4 regions of the Bacillus sp. 3255 genome follow, and region 1 is predicted to be linked to each of the others. Evidence: predicted binding sites of a transcription regulator. Region 1 holds the regulator's gene; each other region holds the start of a gene.
The links. Region 1 encodes Rex, which represses fermentation and respiration genes when NADH is low (regulators of the CRP and FNR family bind a similar motif). Its sites were predicted from a motif close to TTGTGAAATATTTCACAA; they were not measured.
Positions count from the first base shown of each region.

Region 2: the regulator Rex is predicted to act here: its motif matches at 2,334-2,351, upstream of J2X61_RS27140 (cytochrome c oxidase subunit 2A).
Region 3: the regulator Rex is predicted to act here: its motif matches at 1,443-1,460, upstream of hcp (hydroxylamine reductase).
Region 4: the regulator Rex is predicted to act here: its motif matches at 3,229-3,246, upstream of J2X61_RS07935 (helical membrane plugin domain-containing protein).

Region 1 covers NZ_JAVDUS010000025.1:90,804-95,535, reverse strand. Annotated here, with positions in the region: gene J2X61_RS30970 (inorganic phosphate transporter) at 66-1,067, shown strand; gene J2X61_RS30965 (redox-sensing transcriptional repressor Rex) at 2,073-2,693, opposite strand; gene dinG (ATP-dependent DNA helicase DinG) at 2,697-4,732, opposite strand, start outside.
Region 2 covers NZ_JAVDUS010000020.1:130,635-135,366, forward strand. Annotated here, with positions in the region: gene J2X61_RS27130 (b(o/a)3-type cytochrome-c oxidase subunit 1) at 1-1,564, opposite strand, end outside; gene J2X61_RS27135 (cytochrome c oxidase subunit II) at 1,596-2,066, opposite strand; gene J2X61_RS27140 (cytochrome c oxidase subunit 2A) at 2,100-2,264, opposite strand; gene mobA (molybdenum cofactor guanylyltransferase) at 2,379-2,984, opposite strand; gene J2X61_RS27150 (ABC transporter permease) at 3,185-4,471, opposite strand; gene J2X61_RS27155 (ABC transporter ATP-binding protein) at 4,464-4,732, opposite strand, start outside.
Region 3 covers NZ_JAVDUS010000020.1:115,974-120,705, forward strand. Annotated here, with positions in the region: partial or broken gene J2X61_RS36480 (permease) at 601-849, shown strand; gene J2X61_RS36485 (TIGR03943 family putative permease subunit) at 894-1,112, shown strand; gene J2X61_RS36490 (small, acid-soluble spore protein, H family) at 1,109-1,192, shown strand; gene hcp (hydroxylamine reductase) at 1,530-2,819, shown strand; gene J2X61_RS27075 (PAS domain-containing sensor histidine kinase) at 2,898-4,010, opposite strand; gene J2X61_RS27080 (response regulator transcription factor) at 4,003-4,656, opposite strand.
Region 4 covers NZ_JAVDUS010000004.1:225,034-229,765, reverse strand. Annotated here, with positions in the region: gene J2X61_RS07950 (Na+/H+ antiporter) at 51-2,090, opposite strand; gene J2X61_RS07945 (SRPBCC family protein) at 2,263-2,658, opposite strand; gene J2X61_RS07940 (ArsR/SmtB family transcription factor) at 2,662-2,967, opposite strand; gene J2X61_RS07935 (helical membrane plugin domain-containing protein) at 3,331-3,762, shown strand; gene J2X61_RS07930 (NAD(P)/FAD-dependent oxidoreductase) at 3,784-4,732, shown strand, end outside.

The sequences.
Region 1 (4,732 bases):
TTACGTACGGCGTCCCTTGTGAACGAAGATCGTTTTCCATGATGGAAAACGCTTAGGAGGAAAACATGTTAACTTATTTAATCATAATCGTTGCACTTGCCCTGTTGTTTGATTTCATCAACGGCTTCCACGATACTGCCAACGCCATCGCGACATCGATCTCCACACGGGCCTTAAGCCCGAAAGTGGCCATCGCCATGGCCGCAATCTTGAATTTCGTTGGCGCCATGGTTTCTTCCAAAGTTGCCAAAACCGTCGGCGGAAGCATCGCGAACCCTGCGCAGATCGAGAACGGTGTACAAGTCGTTATTGCCGCGCTGCTGGCGGCTATTATCTGGAACTTGCTTACCTGGTATCTTGCCATCCCGTCTTCATCGTCCCATACGCTGCTTGGCTCATTGGCAGGCGCAGTAATCGCCGGTGCAGGCTTTGGCGCGGTGAACTGGAACGGATTCACACAAATCATCATCATCTTGATTTTGTCACCAATTATCGCCTTTGCCCTCGGTTACGTGATCATGTTTCTCATTAAACAAATCATCATTTTGTCGGGGAATACGTCCAGATCGAAGCTTAATCGTATGTTCAGAACTTTACAAATCATATCTGCCGCTTTGCTTTCCTACTCGCACGGTGGTAACGATGCGCAGAAAGCGATGGGTATCATCGTTTTCGGTCTAGTCGCGGCCGATATGCAAACCGATCTGAACGTACCGCTCTGGGTGAAAATTTCAGCGGCACTTGCAATGGGCCTTGGAACGTCAATCGGCGGTTGGAAAATCATCAAGACCGTCTCCGGCAAAATCGTCAAAATCGAACCGATTAACGGATTTGCCTCCGACCTGACGTCATCGCTCGTCATCCAATTCTCGACCCATATCGGTAAGCCTCTATCCACTACGCATGTTATTTCCTCCGCCATCATCGGGACAGGAAGTGTCATGCGGTTCCATGAAGTGCAGTGGGGAACGGTCAGCCGGATGCTGATCACTTGGTTAATCACGATTCCGATCTCCATCGTGCTTGCTTATTCGCTTTACTTCTTGTTGTTCAGACTTATTTTTTAAAAATGGGATGCCCTGTTGCCATGTACATGGTTCGGGGCATTTTTTTGTTTTCTAACGGACACCAGGGACGTTATTGTTGGGATTTCCGGCCCGCTGCATCTCTAACGGACACAGATGCTCTTATTTGCCGCTTTCAGCGCATAATCAGGCGGAAACCGGTTAAATAGCGTCACCGGTGTCCGTTAGAATCCTGAGACGGCTGTTTTGAACCGAATAACGGCCGCTGTGTCCGTTAGAATTCGAGTCGCAAGTCGACTAGCTCGCAACAGGCTCAAGGGGCCCGGGCCGCCAGTGAAGCTGGCAGCTGGCTCGACTCTGCGGAGCATTAATTTGTTTGGCGGGTATTGTCGGTTGCGTGCGGGTGCGCGTGGGAACGTGCTGAATTGTTATATTTGAGTGGCTCGTTAGTCGGGGAACGTGTGGAGCGCTGAAAGCAGCCGACTCTCCCATTCTAACGGACACCACAGCCGCTATTATAGGGATTTCCGGTCCGCTGCATCTCTAACGGACACAGATGCTCTTATTTGCCGCTTTCAGGGCATAATCAGGCGGAAACCGGTTAAATAGCGTCACTGGTGTCCGTTAGAATCCCGAGACGGCTGTTTTGAACCGAATAACGGCTCCTGTGTCCGTTAGAACTCGAGTCGCAAGTCGACTAGCTCGCAACAGGCTCAAGGGGCCCGGGCCGCCAGTGAAGCTGGCAGCTGGCTCGACTCTGCGGAGCATTAATTTGTTTGGCGGGTATTGTCGGTTGCGTACGGGAACGTTTGGGAACGTGCAGAAGTGTTACATTTGATGGCTCGTTGGTCGGGGAACGTGTGGGGCCTGCGGAAAGCAGCCGACTCTCTAAAACCGGTTATATAGCGTCACCGGTGTCCGTTAGCACGAAACGTCTGTTTCGCCCCGAATAACGGCCGCGGAGTCCGTTCGCACTCCGGATGGATGGGGTTAACCTACATCCATTAATAAAAAAGGTGCCGAGCCCCCACGCTCAACACCTTAATCTTAATCCAAATAATAAGCCAAACTTTGCAGCTCCGTCGTAAAATCCGCGTAATGCACGCGCACCTCCGGCGGCACCTTGATAATGACCGGCGCAAAGTTCAGAATCGCCTCAATGCCGCACTCCACGAACTGGTTCGCCACATTTTGCGCCTCCGCCGCCGGCACTGTAATAATGCCGATCCGCACGCCCAGCTGAGACAGCAGCGCCTTCATCTCCTGCATCGGCTGTACGGTCAAATTATTGATCGTCTCCCCAACCTTGCTGGGCATCGCGTCAAACACGGCAACAATTTTCATATCATTCCGCAAATAAGTATTATAATTGCACAAAGCCCGGCCCAGATTGCCCGCTCCGACGAGCGCAACTTGAATATGCCGGTCAAGCTTCAGAATTTGCCTGATTTTCTCGATCAAATATGCGATATCGTAGCCGATACCCTTTTTGCCGAATTCACCGAAATAGGCCAGATCCTTTCGAATTTGCGCAGGATTCAAGTCAAGCTTCTGACCCAAATCCTGCGAAGAGACCGTAGCGACATTTTTCATCGCCAGTTCGTTGAGAAACCGCAAATAAATGGGCAAACGCCGTACAACCGCTTCGGATATTTTCTGTGATTTCATCCTCTACGCCTCCCCCATCCACTGCTCAATCCTTGGTAACATTTGCTCCGTTCTCATGTGCTCGATTTTGGGGCCTGGCAGCGAGTAGAGGAAGTGCTTGCCATAATACGTTTCAATAACACGCGTATCGTAGATGATGACAATGCCTTTATCGGATGCGCGTCTGACCAGCCGGCCAAAGCCCTGCTTGAACCGAATAACCGCTTGCGGCACAGAAAACTTCATGAACGGATTCTCATTGCGCTTTTTAATATTTTCGCATTTGGCTTCCACGAGCGGATGGTTCGGAGGCTGAAACGGCAAGCGAATGATGGCTAAGCAGCTTAGAGCATCCCCAGGAATGTCAACGCCCTCCCAGAACGAGCTGGTGCCCAGCAGGACGCACATTTTGTTGTCTTGGAACATCCGGGTCAGCTTGCTTCGATTGCCGCTATCCACCCCTTGACCGAGCACGGTAATGCCATACGCCTTCAAATAGTCCTTCATCCCTGCATAGATCTGCTTCAGCATCCGGTTGGATGTGAATAGGATCAGCATCCTCCCCTTCGTCACGATCGCCACTTCGCTCAGCGACTCGATCAGTGAAGCGATGAACACAGGATCGCCGGCCCCTTTGATCGTCGGAAAATCGCGCGGAATCACGACCAAAGCCTGCTCGCGATAGTTAAACGGCGAAGGCAGCTGCACCGTTTTGAGCTTGCCGCTTTCTTCGTCCTCCGGAATCGCGAGTCCTAATTGATCCGCGGAGTATTGGAACGATTTGTTCACCGACAGGGTCGCGGACGTCATAATGATGCTTTCTTTGGTCTCGAAGAAATGCTGCTGCAGAAGATGGCTGACATCGGTCGGTACGGAGATGAGCTGCAAGGACTTCGCCTTAGCGTACGTGCCCGCTTCCATCCAGTACACATAGCCGTCATCGGCCATTTTCATGAAGAAATGGAGGGCATCCCGTTGTTCGTACAGCTCCTTCACGGTCCCGTTAAGATCGGTAACAAGCCCCTGCACGCCAAACACTTCCTGGTGCTCCTTCACGTCGTTAAGCAGCTTATCCAGCGTGCGAAGGAGATCGTTGGCGTTCAGATACATATTATCTTCGAGTGACAGCAGCTCATCCCAATAATCAGGAACCGTCTCCGGCTTCATCCGCAGCACATACGATGAATTGTCGGTTTGCGAAGGATCGCTGCGCGAAGAGAGCAGCTCATACAGCCGTTCGCTCAGGAGCTCCCAGTCCTCTTTCATTTTCACGATTTTGGGGAAAAGGCTATCGATCGACTGACTCCATAACAGAGCGCGTTCCTGCTGCTCATCCGCCTTCTGCAGACGAAACCGGAGCATCGGCAGTTGGCCGCTGCGATTATCTTTGTAGAGCCAAGTGAGCGAATGGTACAACGCCGAGGAATGCAGCTCGATCCCCAGATGCTTGCTGGCCACCTCTTCAAAGTGATGTGCCTCATCGATGACGAGATGCTTGTAAGCCGGCAGAAGGCGGTTCTCCGCTTTCATATCCGTAAACAGGAGGGAATGGTTCGTTATAATGACATCGGCCGTATTGGCATCGTTGCGGGCGCGGTGATAGAAGCATTTTTTGTACCAGGGACACATCCGGTTCAAACAGGAGTCCGTATCGCTGGCAACGGAATACCAGAATTGAGCGCCCTTATTGCCGAAGTGCAGCTCCTCCTCGTCCCCATGCTCCGTTTCGCTCAGCCAAACGACCATTTGCGCCGCAGTAATCGGATCATCTTTGCCATTCTCATAATCGCGCGTCGTCAGCTTCGTTTCGAATTTGCGCAGGCACAAATAATGGCTTCTGCCTTTCAGGACGGCCGCTTTGAACGGTACCGGGAAAATTTCCTTCAACAGCGGAATATCGCGGTCCCTTAGCTGCTCCTGCAAGTTGATCGTATGCGTGGATACGACCACTTTCTTCTCATATTTAATGCCGTAGTATAAGGAGGGGATCAAGTAGCCGAGCGACTTGCCCGTACCCGTTCCCGCCTCAATCATCAAATGCCGGCCGTGCTCGAGCGATC
Region 2 (4,732 bases), on a different contig from region 1:
TCCACACACTCCATCGGTCCAGATAAGCGGGAGTCGCTTCAGCCTGTTCCATGGCTTCGCCGACCGGATACTCGGTTACGCCCTTCGGCGCCCGAAGCAGTGCGAAGACGTTGTACACCATCAACAGAACGCCAATGAATAATACGGTGCCTCCAACCGCCATGAACACATAGTACGGCATCCAGCCTGCTGCATCCGCATGCCCCTCATAGGTCGTGAATGCGGTTCTCCGCGGCGCACCGAAGAGTCCGACTAGATGCATGGCGCCTGACATCAGGAACATGCCTGCACACCAAATGACGGCTTGTATGATGCCAAGTTTATTCATTCGCGGCGTAAGCACTCGGCCTGTCACGGCCGGCAGCAGCCAGTAGGTGATCCCGAAGAACGTTAACGCCACGCTTGTCGCGACGGTTAAATGAAAATGTCCGGTCACCCAAAGTGTATTATGGACGACTGCGTTCATTTGGTTACTGGCATTAATTAAACCGCCTGCGCCGGCCGGAATAAAGATCAACATCCCCATGAACGGTGCAAAAAACCGCACATCTTTCCATGGCATCACTTTGACCCAACCGAACAAGCCCTTAGCTCCTTTGGCACGGCCATTCAGCTCAAATGTCGCAAATAACGAGAAGGCCGTCATCAGCGACGGAACAACAACCATGAAGGTCAAGACAACCTGCAGGTACTTCCAGAATGAACTGATACCCGGCTCCATCAGCTGATGGTGAAAGCCTACAGGAATCGAGAAGAGCAGCAGAAGGACAAAGGATAGTCTGGCTAGCGCATCGCTATAAATGCGGCCTCCTATAATCTTCGGAATGATCACATACCAGCACATATACGCAGGCATCAGCCAGAAATACACGAGCGGGTGGCCGAAATACCAGAACAGGGTGCGGCTGAGCATCACATTGATCGTTTCCACCCATCCGAAGGACCATGGAATGAGCTGAATCAGAACCTCGGCGGCAACACCGAGCGTAGCAATTTGCCACATCAGGAACGTGATGACCGCCATGAAAGCGAACAGCGGAGAGAGCTTGCCTTTATGCGTTTTTTTCCAATACTTCATTTGGTAGAAGATCCCCCACCCGCTAATCCAGCTGCCCACCACTAATAGGGCTAATCCGATATAAAAGTAAGGGGAAGCTTTCATAGGTGCGTAGAACGTATAGAGCACGCTCGCTTTTCCCGTCAAAACCATAACGACTCCGAGGGCTGTTCCCGCCGTCAATAAAGCAAACCCAAGCCAACCCATACGGTGTACAATCGGCAGCAATTTACCGCCCAACGTATATGAGATGCCGGAGTATAGAAAACCAATAATAAAGTAAGTCGTAAACACAATCCCCATCAAAACACCGTGCGCCGTCAACAACTCATAATAGCCGATGCCATATGGCAGTTTAATCGTCCCGCTCTTCACCATCGTTTGCAGCAGCCCGGCGAATCCTCCAATGAGCAAAGCAATGAAAGCGACGATGATATGAGCAACGACAAGCTTACCGTCTTTGAGATCGAATTTGTGTTCAAACCTATCCAAACGTTTTAACTTCATGCGGATATCCCCCCTTCTGTGAAACTTTCTGTCATTTTACGATAATGGTTGTTTTCATATATTCGTGCGCCCCACCGCAATATTCATTGCATAAGATGAGGTACTCGCCCGGCTTCGTAAATGTATGGCTCACATGGCTCACTTCCCCTGGAACAATCATCATATTGACGTTCGTCCCCGGAATCTCAAAGCCGTGTACGACATCCTGGCTCGTGACGATAAAATTAATCGTAGCTCCTAGAGGCACTTCCATTTTATCCGGCGCATAGCCGAAGGTAAAAGCGGTCATCACCGCTTCGTACTCTTTCTCCCCTGTCTGATGCAAACCGGGTTTGTCGAATGGAGCCGTCTCTTGGACCTTGGAAGGATCAATCTGATGATGATGCTCGCTCGGCGGCTTTACCCCCATGGCAAATGCGGAGACACCCAATACGCCGAGAAACACGAATAGCATACTGATTCCAATTGTTAGCCAAATTTTCTCTAGTTTATGAATATGCATGGCCTACCCCACCTTAATGAATAATGATCTGTACTATTGTCTTGCAAGAAATAATATGAAAACAGCAACCCAGCTTATGGCCAGAAATGCACCTAGCAGCATGACTGCGGCAAATGTGCCCTTCAGTGCTGGTTCCTGATCCGCTTTATCGGTCCTTACTCGATCTGGTTGTTCATTGCCTAACTTTCTAGCATTCATATAAGACCCGCCTCCAACTTTCAATTAGCTGTGCTATGTCCCTATTGTAGAAGCATTCTCCCGCAACCACTGTGATTCATATCACATCCGCTCAACTTAAAACGGAATCTTTGGTTACATCCCCGGCATCCAAATGTTTTGCAAAGCCTCGTACTCCTCCATAGTCTTCATACTGGAAATGAAATTCAGATCGACTCCGTTCTCCTGAAAGTATCTATCCGCTAACTCGCTCCAGAAGATATGATCCAGTAAAGCCGATAGCGTGGTTTCACCTCTATCCAACAGTGGAACAATTCTCGTTGTGCATGCGCGGTCATAAATGCCATGAAGGGGAATTAACTTACCCGCCACGAGCGGAATCACAGCCTCAAAGCCATCCTGCTTTCTGTTCCGCATAAGCTCAGCGGCTTGGGATGAAATGAATGGCATATCGCAGCCTACGACCCATACAGAGTTATGCTTGGCTAACGATAATGCCGCGTGCATGCCGCCGAGTGTCCCATGACCAGCGAAAAAATCAGTAATAATGCGTACGGAGCGATCCAGAATCGGAAGATATGGCCTGGGATCGTTAGTTACGACGATAATTTCATCACACACGGTCCTCATCCGATCCACTTGCCGGACAATGAGAGGCTGTCCGCCAAACGGAAGCAATGCTTTCAGTTCTCCCTTCATCCGACGGTTCGCTCCACCGGCCAAAATGACTCCTGTAAGCATCACCATCACTCTCCCTTAATCAAGTTTGTATAGCTTTACTTTAATCAAATGCATAAGCCCTGTAAGTGAAAAATGTCACACCCATTCAGGGGGGCTTGTGACATGGATCACATGGATCATGAAGGGAACGAACCCCCGTGCGACTTCATGATAAAAACCCTAGATCATTCAAGGATGAATGTTCTAGGGTTTTCATTTGTCTAAACCTTATAAGCCCGCATCGCCTTCCTAAGCTCCCGCCAGGTAGGCCGTTTGCCGTACATCAGTACGCCTGTGCGGTATATTTTGGCGGCGATCCACGCCATAGCGCCGATCGCAACCAATTGTATCGCGATGGACAGCCACACCTCCCAGATAGCGGGAGAGCTCATGCCGATCCGCAGGAACATGATCAGCGGGGAGAAGAACGGCACGAAGGACATCGTGACGACGAAGCCGGCATTCGGGTTGTTCAGCCCGAAGATCGCGATCATGAAGGCCGCAACGATCAGCATCGTAACCGGCATAATCGCCTGCCCCACATCCTCCGTTCGGCTGACCAAGGAGCCCACCGCTGCGAAAACCGTGGCATAGATGAAGAAGCCCAACAGATAGAAGATCAAGAAATATGCGATAAGCGAGATCTGCATGTCTTCCCAGTTCAAGTTCATCTGCGAGACGAGCCGGCTGCCGCTCGACAAGCTGAGATTGACGACGGCGACAGCGATGGATAGCGCAATTTGCGTGAGCGCCAGCAAGCAGATGCCGACGATCTTCCCGAACATCTGCTTCAGCGGCGCTACGCTCGTAATGAGCAGCTCCATCACCCGTGAGCTCTTCTCGGCGGTAATCTCCATCGCTACCATGTTGCCGAAACCGATAACACCCATGTACAGCATGAACAGCATTACATATACGAGCGCATAGGACATCACCATTTGCGATTCGGTTTTGCCTGCTGCCCCCTGATCATTCAGCATGATCTGCACGGTTTCCAGCGAAACGGGCGCCTGAATGATCGCTTTCTGTTCAGACGCTATGCCTGCGCCCTGCAGGGCGACATCCGTCTTCACAAGCTGCAGTCCGGTTTGGAGCTTGCTCTTGAGCGAGAACTCCATTGCGCCTGGAGATTTGTAGACGGCTTTGGGGAAGCCGGCTGCCGCCGCATCTGTAAATTCCAGATAGCCTTTGATCTTCTTGTCCGCGATGAGCTGCTTGGCCAGCGCCTCATTTCCCGCAGCGCTGCCGGCATCCTGTAACGGGACTATCTTAATGTCCGGGTTATTCTGCGTATTGTAGTAAGCGGCCAGCTTATTCGCAATTTCCGCTTGTTTGCCCGGGAAGACGCCGACCGTGGCCGCCTCCTGCGAAGATAGCTTGGCCATGATTGCAGGCAGATGGATGAGCACGGACAGCAGGACGATCAGGATCAGACACATTACGCGGAACGACTTGGAACGGAAACGGGTCATATACGTAAATTTGATAACGGTTAGCGTGCTATTCATGTGCGTTTCCCACCTTTTGAATAAAAATTTCGTTCAGTGTGGGCTCCATAATTTGAAAGCGTTGGATGCTGGACTGCTCCATGGCATGCCGCAAAATAGACTGCGGATCGGCTGACGAATCGATGCGCAATTGGTACCCGCTCTGCTGCCGCTCGGCCGCCCTTACGCCCGGAAGCCGCTCCAAACCTTCGACCTGCTCCTCCGTCTCCAGCACGATACGCTCCTTCGGAAAAGACGCTTTGATCTCCTTCAAGCTGCCCT
Region 3 (4,732 bases), on a different contig from region 1:
TGTGGCCACAACGACTAAACTTTTAGTTAATTTTTTTCTCATTGTATCGATTCCTCTCCCTCTCCTGAGATCTGGCCTATCCGATGATCCGCACTCTTCTCTCTGCTTTCATTTTGTCTTCTCCAGGTGCTAAAGTCGTTTTCGATGATCGATCTTCGATCAAAGATCCCCCCCGCATCGTTATTAGCACAAAAACAAACCAAAAAACAACACTCATAAATTGAAATTAATTGTTTTTAGTTGTTTTCATACGCAGATTATATGTTGTGTTTTGTTGTATGTCAATGATCTTTATGTCATAATTCATAACATTATTTATGGTTTTATTGAAAGTTGATCCTGAATTATTAAAAATTGAAGAAAATAACCTCATTTAAGTCAAGTAAGTTTACACATAGTTTACAAACAAGCTTGATTTTCAGTCATAATTTACATTATTTTAACAAATCGATATTGTAGTTCTAACATTTCAATGATAATATCAAATGAAACACACATTAAACAAACGAAAAACACTTTTTTTAGACATTATCATATTCTCAAGAGGGGGGGGCTTTATGTTTTATGAGCTTAATGAGCTTTATAAGCGACTCTCGCATCATGGTCATCGGCATTTTATTGGAGTCTTTTCCTTTCATTTTACTTGGCGTCGCGATTTCGGCCCTGCTGCAAACCTTTATTAGCGATCAGACGCTACAGCGGTGGATACCGAAAAAAACGATTCCCGGCATCCTGTTCGGTTGTTTGCTTGGCATCATCTTCCCGCTTTGCGAATGCGGAATCATCCCTGTGGTGCATCGGCTAATCCGCAAAGGCATGCCGCCTTATATCGGCATCGTGTTTATGATGGCCGGCCCGGTCTTCAAAACCAGTTCGCCTTGGGACGATTCTCGATGCGGTGCTGTGTCGCAGACTCTGTGCCGCTTGCCATTCTCGTCGAGACCGATACCCCCGAACTATGGCACAACAATGCGTATGCGGTCGCCCTCGGCACCATCGAAAAACGCATGTTTGACGGTAAAAACGTATTAACGATCGTTGCAAAAACGATAGATACGCAAAAAGAACCGACTAGTCCATACGTGTATCAAAATTCATACTTCGGAAATTGAAACGAACGTCAACCATTTATCCATTAGATCAGCCTGAGCAAGAACAAGAAGTGCCTCTGAGCAGTTTGGTCGAACATTAAGAGTTTATAAAAAGGTAACGGCGTGCTGTATAGTCTTTCTGATAAATGGAACGTTCGTCGTTAATATTCAAGTGCGAGTGCCCCGATAAAACAACAACCTGCGGAAAGTCTTTCAATTGGTTTTTTATTCGTGGAGTGTCAGGGGAATATGAGTTTTCTGTAGACTCTCTGAGGCGACACCAGCAGGGGTCAGGTTTTGATCTCCTCTCTCCGTACCCTTAACCTCCGTTCATGACAATTCCTGATCCAGTTGTGAGATAGATCACATATGTTCTCAAGGGGATCTGTTAATCTATGTTCTGAGGATATTACTAAATGGGTACGGAGGGATTATTCCATGTTTTGTTATCAATGTGAGCAAACCCCGACAGGTGGATGCAAGGTCATCGGTGTCTGCGGAAAAGATGAAAATATCGCCAGCCTGCAGGACACTATGATATTTGCGTTAAAAGGTATTGCCGCTTATGCTACGCATGCCAGACAGCTAGGCTATAGCGACCCTGACGTAGATCGCATTACACATGAAGCCTTGTATATGACTTTGACGAATTCTAATTTCAATCTTCAGGAACATATAGATATGGCTATGAAAGTCGGTTCTGCTGCCATTAAAATCATGGATGTTCTTGATCGCGCTCACACGGCTCACTTCGGAGTGCCGCAGCCAATTACGGTATCTCAGAACAAAATCGAAGGCCATGCCATCGTCGTAACCGGGCACAACCTTTATGCTTTGGAGGAATTGCTGAAGCAAACGGAGGGCAAAGGCATCAACATCTATACCCATTCCGAAATGCTTCCGGCCCACGGTTACCCCAAACTGAAGCAATATGCGCATCTGAAAGGAAATATAGGTAAAGCCTGGTTTGACCAACGGCGTATTTTCGAGAAGTTCCCAGGAGCCATTTTGGCTACAACCAACTGTGTGATGCCAATTAAAGGCACCTATGCCGACCGCTTCTTTTCGTACGATATCGCAGGTCTCGAAGGCGTTACCAAAATCGAGGGCGATGATTTCACCCCATTGATTGACAGAGCTTTGTCACTGCCCGCTGTCACCATAGAATCGGAGCAGGTTCTTACGACCGGTTACCATCATGAAACGGTGATCGGGCTCGCTCCCGAAATCATTCAAGCTGTGCAAGCAGGCAAAATCAAGCGCTTCTTCGTCATTGCCGGCTGCGATGCGCCCGGAACCGGCGGCGAATATTACCGCGAGCTCGCCACCTCACTGCCTAACGATACCGTCATTCTCACGACCTCCTGCGGTAAATTCCGCTTCAATGATGTCGATTACGGTACGGTGGCCGATACGGGCATCCCTCGCTATATCGATCTTGGCCAATGCAATAATTCGGGTTCCACCGTCAAAATCGCCATGGCTTTGGCCGATGCATTTGGCTGCAGCGTCAACGATCTGCCAGTCAGCATCGTCCTCTCCTGGTTTGAGCAGAAAGCCGTTGCTATTCTTCTCGGTTTGTTCAGCCTGGGAATTCAAGATATTCGCATCGGACCTAAACCTCCGGAATTCATCAATCCAGGCGTGATGAATGTGCTTGTGGAGACCTTCGGACTTAAACTAATCGGCGTTGCTCAAGAGGACATGGCAGCGATGCTTTCGCAATAAAACACAAATGGACGTATAGCCTCGCCGGCTATACGTCCATTATTACGTTCCCTATCTGATGAGCGGATGCGAAAACAATCACTTCTTCGGAATGATCAAGGTGACACATGTTCCTTGGCCATGTGCCGAACGAATATCGAATTGTCCGCCAACACTCTTGGCTCTTTCCTCCATACTGAACAGACCGACGCCTTTCGTGACATCGCTTTGAACAAACCCTTGTCCCCGATCTTCGATGCGCACTTCAACAACCGAATCTTTATCATGAACGGATACATGAGCTTCGGAAACATCTGCATACTTGGCTATATTGGTAAGAGCCTCTTGAATAACACGGTAAATCGTCGTTTCCTCGACCGCCCCTAATCGCCTACGCAGATTGCTATCAAGGATTACACGTATGCCGTAATGTTCCATATAATTTTCTATATAAGTACGAATGGCAGGCACGACCCCCAGATCATCCAGAACAGAAGGACGGATCTCCCAGGCCAAATTACGAACTTCCTCAATGATTCCGGAGACAACTTGCCGTAGATGGGTGATTTCAGTATTTGAATTTTCACTTTCTCCGATTAGTTTATCCATCTGTATCAATAGGGAGAAGAGACTCTGACCGATGCCATCATGCAGCTCACGCGAAAATTTCCTTCGTTCCTCTTCCTGAATTTGCATGACCTGTGACATCATAAGCTGCAGTTCTTCTTCGACACGCTTTAATTGCGTTACTTCATTGCGAATGGCAAGATACTGGTAGGGATGACCTTGTGCATCCACAAATGGCACTATCGTCGTATCCACCCAGTAATACGTGCCATCTTTCGCTTTATTTTTGATCTCTCCATGCCACACCTGGCCGGAAGAAATCGTTTGCCACAACGAGGTCATGAATTCTTTGCGGTGATAACCCGAATTAATAATGCGATGATCTTGACCGAGCAGTTCAGCACGTGAATATTTGGAAATCGCACAAAATTTATCGTTCACATATTGTATTTTCCCTTTTTGATCGGTGACTGCCACAATGGAAGATTCATCTAGGGCAAACTTAACATCTGACAGTTGTTTGAGCGACTGCTTCAGGTGATCTTGAAACAAAGAGTCAGTAATATAATCGTCCAGGTGTGCGATAAGCTCAGCTACATTCTCGCCAATCACTTCCGGATACTCCCTGCTTAGATCCTTACTCAAAGTTCAACAATCCTTTCTTGACGGCAAACTTCACCAGCTCAGGTCTCGTTTTTAGCCCAAGTTTCTCCATGACGTTGCTTTTATGCGATTCCACCGTTTTGACGCTGATAATCAATTGGTCGGCTATCTCTTTATTCGAGAATCCTTTGGCAATCAGCGCCAATACTTCCTTTTCCCGTTCCGAGAGAGATTCGTAAGTTCCCGTATTTTCCCCGTGCTTCAAACGTTCAATATATTCACTCATGAGCCGCTTGGTCGCTGTTGGATATAGATAGGCGTTGCCGGCAGCAACAGAGCGTATGGCGGTCAGCAGCTCCTCGTGCGGGGCGCTTTTCAAAATATACCCAGAAGCGCCTGCGTGTATAGCTCTGAACAGGTATTCGTCGTCATCATGCATCGTCAGGACTAATACGGCCAAATTCGGCATCAGCCGCTTTAACTCCGCTGTCGCGGTAAGCCCATCCATGCCTTGAGGCATATTTAAATCCATTAATACGACATCCGGTTTAAGCAGATGAGCGGCTTGAATGCCTTCTTCTCCGTCAGCTGCCTCTCCGATCACTTCTATGTTATGCTTACCATGCAGCAGACTCATTAAGCCTGACCTGACTACGGCATGATCATCAACTACCAGGATTTTGAGCATATCCATCCTCCAATTCATCGGCTAGTACGGCCCGCCATCATTATTACCCTAATCATAACAAAAAAGAATGAATTCC
Region 4 (4,732 bases), on a different contig from region 1:
CACAGATGTAAGGTTCATAAGCGAACTTCCATCTGCGGGCTTCCCGCCTTTTATCCTATTTCTTCCAGTTCATATAAGGAAGCTTCCCGGTTACGGATGATTCTCCGTAGCAGAGTCGCCATCTCCCGGGTGATATTTCCCTGTTCGAAGAATGACTGCACGGCATCGCGCTCTGCCTGAATCGCAATCCAGTGCAGCTCTCTCCGGCAATCGTTGAATGAGCGGTCCTTGCGCCGCGAGCCCAGCGTAAATCTGTTCAACCTGTCGAGCATCTGCTTGTAATAATCAAGCACGCCTTCCGTCGCTTCGTCGGTCTGGATCGCGCAGCGCTTCGAGAATTCATCGACGACAGCTTGGCCGCATTGCATCTTCAGCGAGCGGAGCGCGTTCATGTCCGCATCGCTGATGCCCAGTACGGTAGCCGGCTGGCTGACCGAGGTAAACACCATTCTCAACCGGCGCCAGACGTTCTTCACGATGACTTTGCCCAGATCCAGCTTATTGGATAAGATAAGCTCGATTTGTTCCAGCATGTTCAAATAGTAATTCGCTTGCTCACGGCTTACTTTGCCGCTGTCGACGGAATCATTCACATATTTGCGCTCGATGCTCAGCGCCATCAGCCGCATCCCGGCTTCCCGCTGCTGTGACAGCGAAAGCCGTTTCATCCGGCCGTCCTTCTGGCCTAGCTGCTGTATCATAAGCTTGTAATCGCCAATGACCGAGTTCAAGGCAAGCTCATTTTTGTCCGAGCCGGATTCCTTAAGTGTACGAATGGCAGCCTTCATGACCTGAATTTGCCACTCGCGTTCTTGACGCTCCCGCTCCGCATCGTCCGCCGTATTCTTCTTCTTGGCAAGGAGCGGCAATACCAAGCTGGCTGTAAGCAGCGAGAACAAGATGACCGAGGCCGCAAGGAAAATAATGAGATCTCTCTGCGGGAATGGTTCGCCGTTCTGCAGCAGCAGCGGGATGGAGAAGGCACCCGCAAGGGTCACCGCCCCGCGCACGCCGGAAATGGTCGTGAGCGTCATCGTCCGCAGACTCGGCACTTCGTTGCTCTGATTGCCGAACCAGCGGCCTCCTCTGGAGAATACATAAGTCCACAGGAACCGAAGCACGAGAAGCATCACATAGATCAGAACGGCATAGCCAATCACCTCGAAATTGTCGAAGGCCGGATCCTTGAGAATCTTCCGGGAAACTTCCGGAATCTGCAGCCCCAGCAGGATAAAGACAAGCCCGTTCAACACGAATAAAATGACGGACCAGGTTGGGTTGGACACGTTCTTAAGATTAGGCATTGTAAACGCCAGCCGTTCGTTCTCGATCGCATGCAGCAGCCCCCCGGCAACCGCAGCCAAGATGCCGGAAACACCCAATTCCTCCGCAACGAGATAGAGCAGGAACGGCGTCAAGATTTGCAGCAGCATATGCATCGTCTCATCTTCCAGACCCGCCCGGCGCAGCAGCTGCCGCAGACCGGTGATAAGGAAGGCGACGACGGCACCGACGATCAAACCGCCGATCGAGATCACCAGGAAGCTGAAGCTTGCCTTCGGCAATGAGAATACGCCGGTCACAGCCGCGGCGATGGCGAATTTGAAGGCAACCAGACCCGAGGCATCGTTCATCAAGGCCTCTCCCTCCAGCAGCCGCTTCAAGCTGCGCGGCAGGTGAATGCGGCCGGCCAAGGAGCTGACGGCAACGGCGTCCGTCGGAGACAGGATGGCGGCCAGACCGAATGCGGCGGCCAGCGGAATCGTCGGGATCATCCAATGAATGCTGTAGCCGACGACGCATACGGTTATGAACACAAGCCCTACCGCCAACAGCAGAATCGGCGCCCTTAAGCGCCATAATTCATCGCGCGGCGTGTGCTTCCCATCGTTATATAGCAGGGGGGCGATGAACAGAATGAAGAATAATTCCGGCTCCAGATGCAGATGAATGCCAAGCGGAACCAAGACCAGTCCGGCGCCTAGCGCGATCTGAATGAGTGGAACAGGGATGAAAGGAACGAAGCGGTGTACGACGTTCGAAACACCGAGCAAGATAAGCAGCATGAGTATAATAATGAATACTTCCAATCGGTTTCCCTCCATGTCAGACTGATTATCAACTTTATCTCATAATTTCCAAAAAACCGCAACCTTATCGATGCTTCCGCCATAAAAAACAAACGCAAAAACGCCAATACAAGCGATTCCTCGCTGATACTGGCGTTATCGTCCGTTTTATTCGGTTGTCAGCTGGTCCAGATTAGACCGCAAGCAGGCTGCCAAGCTCTTTGCCCATTCGAACCCAACCGTGTGCCGCTCCGCCGAAAGCCTGTTCGCTCTGGAAGCCCGACTGCTCCAAATGCAGCACAACGGTACCGTTGCCGCTGTCATTCAGCGTCCACGTCACCGTCGTATTCTCTCCACCGCTGACCCAGGTATAGCTTAGGCGATGCGGTTCGTTCACCTCCAGCACTTCACAATCGATAATACCGTTCCACCAGCCCGTAGGTTCCGTACGAAATTGAAATTTATGTCCCACGACCGGTTTAAAGTCATTGTCCATGATCCACTTCGCCAGCATTGCAGGGTTCGTCAATGCATTCCACACCTTCTCCATCGAAGCTGTGTATTCAAATTGTTGCGTCACTACTTTCATCGTTCATTCCTCCTTTAATAATTGGTCCAAGCGCAGCATATTGGTTTTCCAGAATTTCTCGTAAAATGAAACCCAATCTTGAATTTCCTGAAGCGGCCCTGCATTCAATCGATACCTGGTTTCCCGGCCTACTTTCCGGTCGATGACTAGATGAGCTTCTTTGAGAATGGCCAAATGTTTGGAAACGGCTGTACGGCCCATCTCAAAATGAACCAGCAATTCGTGCAGCGGCAGTTCCTCGGCATTCGCCAGCAGTTGAAGAAGCTTGCGGCGGGTTGGATCGGCAACCGCATCATACACATCGTGCATCCCCTTATATTCGTTCACAACACCCTCTCCTCTTTAAACTCGGTCAAAATGACACCGTTTGGTGTCTGATACGATCATACGACACCATTCAGTGTCCTGTCAACTGCTGCCTTTACATCCACTGAAGTTATATTTTCCCTCTCTGCTGCTATCAATGTTCACGAATTTGAAATATTTTCAATTATAATTTTGCTGACATTGGGTGTAAAATAACTAAATACGGTTTATATCCAATTGTGTCGTCGTTGATGACATTTTCTTATGTGAAAAATGTTACAACCATTCGGGGAAACAAGCCTTTTTCGTCCCACACACATTGAGACAGTACCCGATTTTTTTTCAACGCAAAGGAGGATTTTCTTTATGTCACAGACATCTGCTGTTCAAGAAGTAGCAGCAACGGCTGCTGCGGAACCAAAATCGCTAGACGTACTCGACCAATTGCTAAAACCTGAGGTGCAGCAGTCTCTCACCGTCCTCGTCGACAACCTGCCTAAGCTGGCAGAAATGGTGACTGTGCTGACTAAGGCTTACGATTTCGCACAAAGCGTTGCAACGGACAAAGTGCTGATCAACGATTTTGCACAAGGGATCGGCGAATTCGTAAAACCTGTTCAAGAGAAGGCGAAAGATATCGCATCCGCAGCTATCGAAGCCGGCGAACGCTCCCAGGCTGAAGCAGGCACAACGATCGGCCTCTTCGGTATTCTGAAAATGTTGAAAGATCCTGAAGTACAGAAAACACTTCGTTTTGCTCAAGCATTCTTGAACGTACTCTCCGAACGCAAAAATTAATACGAACAAGGGATGATATCGATGGCTAAACAAATACTAATTCTTGGCGGCGGCTATGGCGGTCTATTGACTGCATTGACAGCACGCCAGCACTTATCGGCAGCAGAAGCTAATATTACAATCATCAACCGTTTCCCGACACATCAAATTATTACGGAACTGCACCGTCTTGCCGGCGGTACGATCAAAGAACAAGCCGTTGCGCTTCCGCTGCAAAAGCTGCTTGGCGACAAGCAAGTGAATATTGTAGTCGATACGGTGAAAGAAATCAAACCTAACGATAAGCAAGTCGTTACAGCAAACGGCGCTTTTACATACGATGCGCTGGTTGTTGCGCTAGGCAGTGAAACGAACTATTTCGGCATTCCAGGACTTGAAGAGAACAGCTTCGTGCTGAAATCGGCGGCAGATGCCAACCGCATTCGCGAGCACGTTGAAGCTCGTCTTGACGCTTACAAAGCATCCGGCAACAAAGCGGACGCAACGATCGTCGTTGGCGGCGGCGGCTTGACAGGCGTTGAGCTTGTTGGCGAATTCGCCGACAAACTGCCTGAAGTTTGCCGCAGCAAAGGCATCGACTTCGCGGATATTTCCATCTACTGCGTAGAAGCCGGCCCTTCCATTCTGCCCGTCTTCCCTCCTGTTCTAATCGAACGCGCGGTAGAAAGCCTTGAGAAACGCGGTGTCACCTTCCTGACCGGCGTAGCGATTACAGAAGCAACTAAAAACACGGTTTCCTTGAAAAACGGACAAACCATCGAGTCCAACACAATCATTTGGACTGGCGGCGTGAAAGGCAATCCGGTTGTCGGAAGCTGCGGAATCGCCGAAGATCGCGGCCGCGCTACCGTCACATCGACACTGCAATCCACTTCGCATCCGGATGTGTTCCTTGCAGGCGATTGCGCGGTTGTATTCCCGGAAGGCAGCGAAAGACCTTACCCTCCAACAGCTCAGCTGGCTTGGCAAA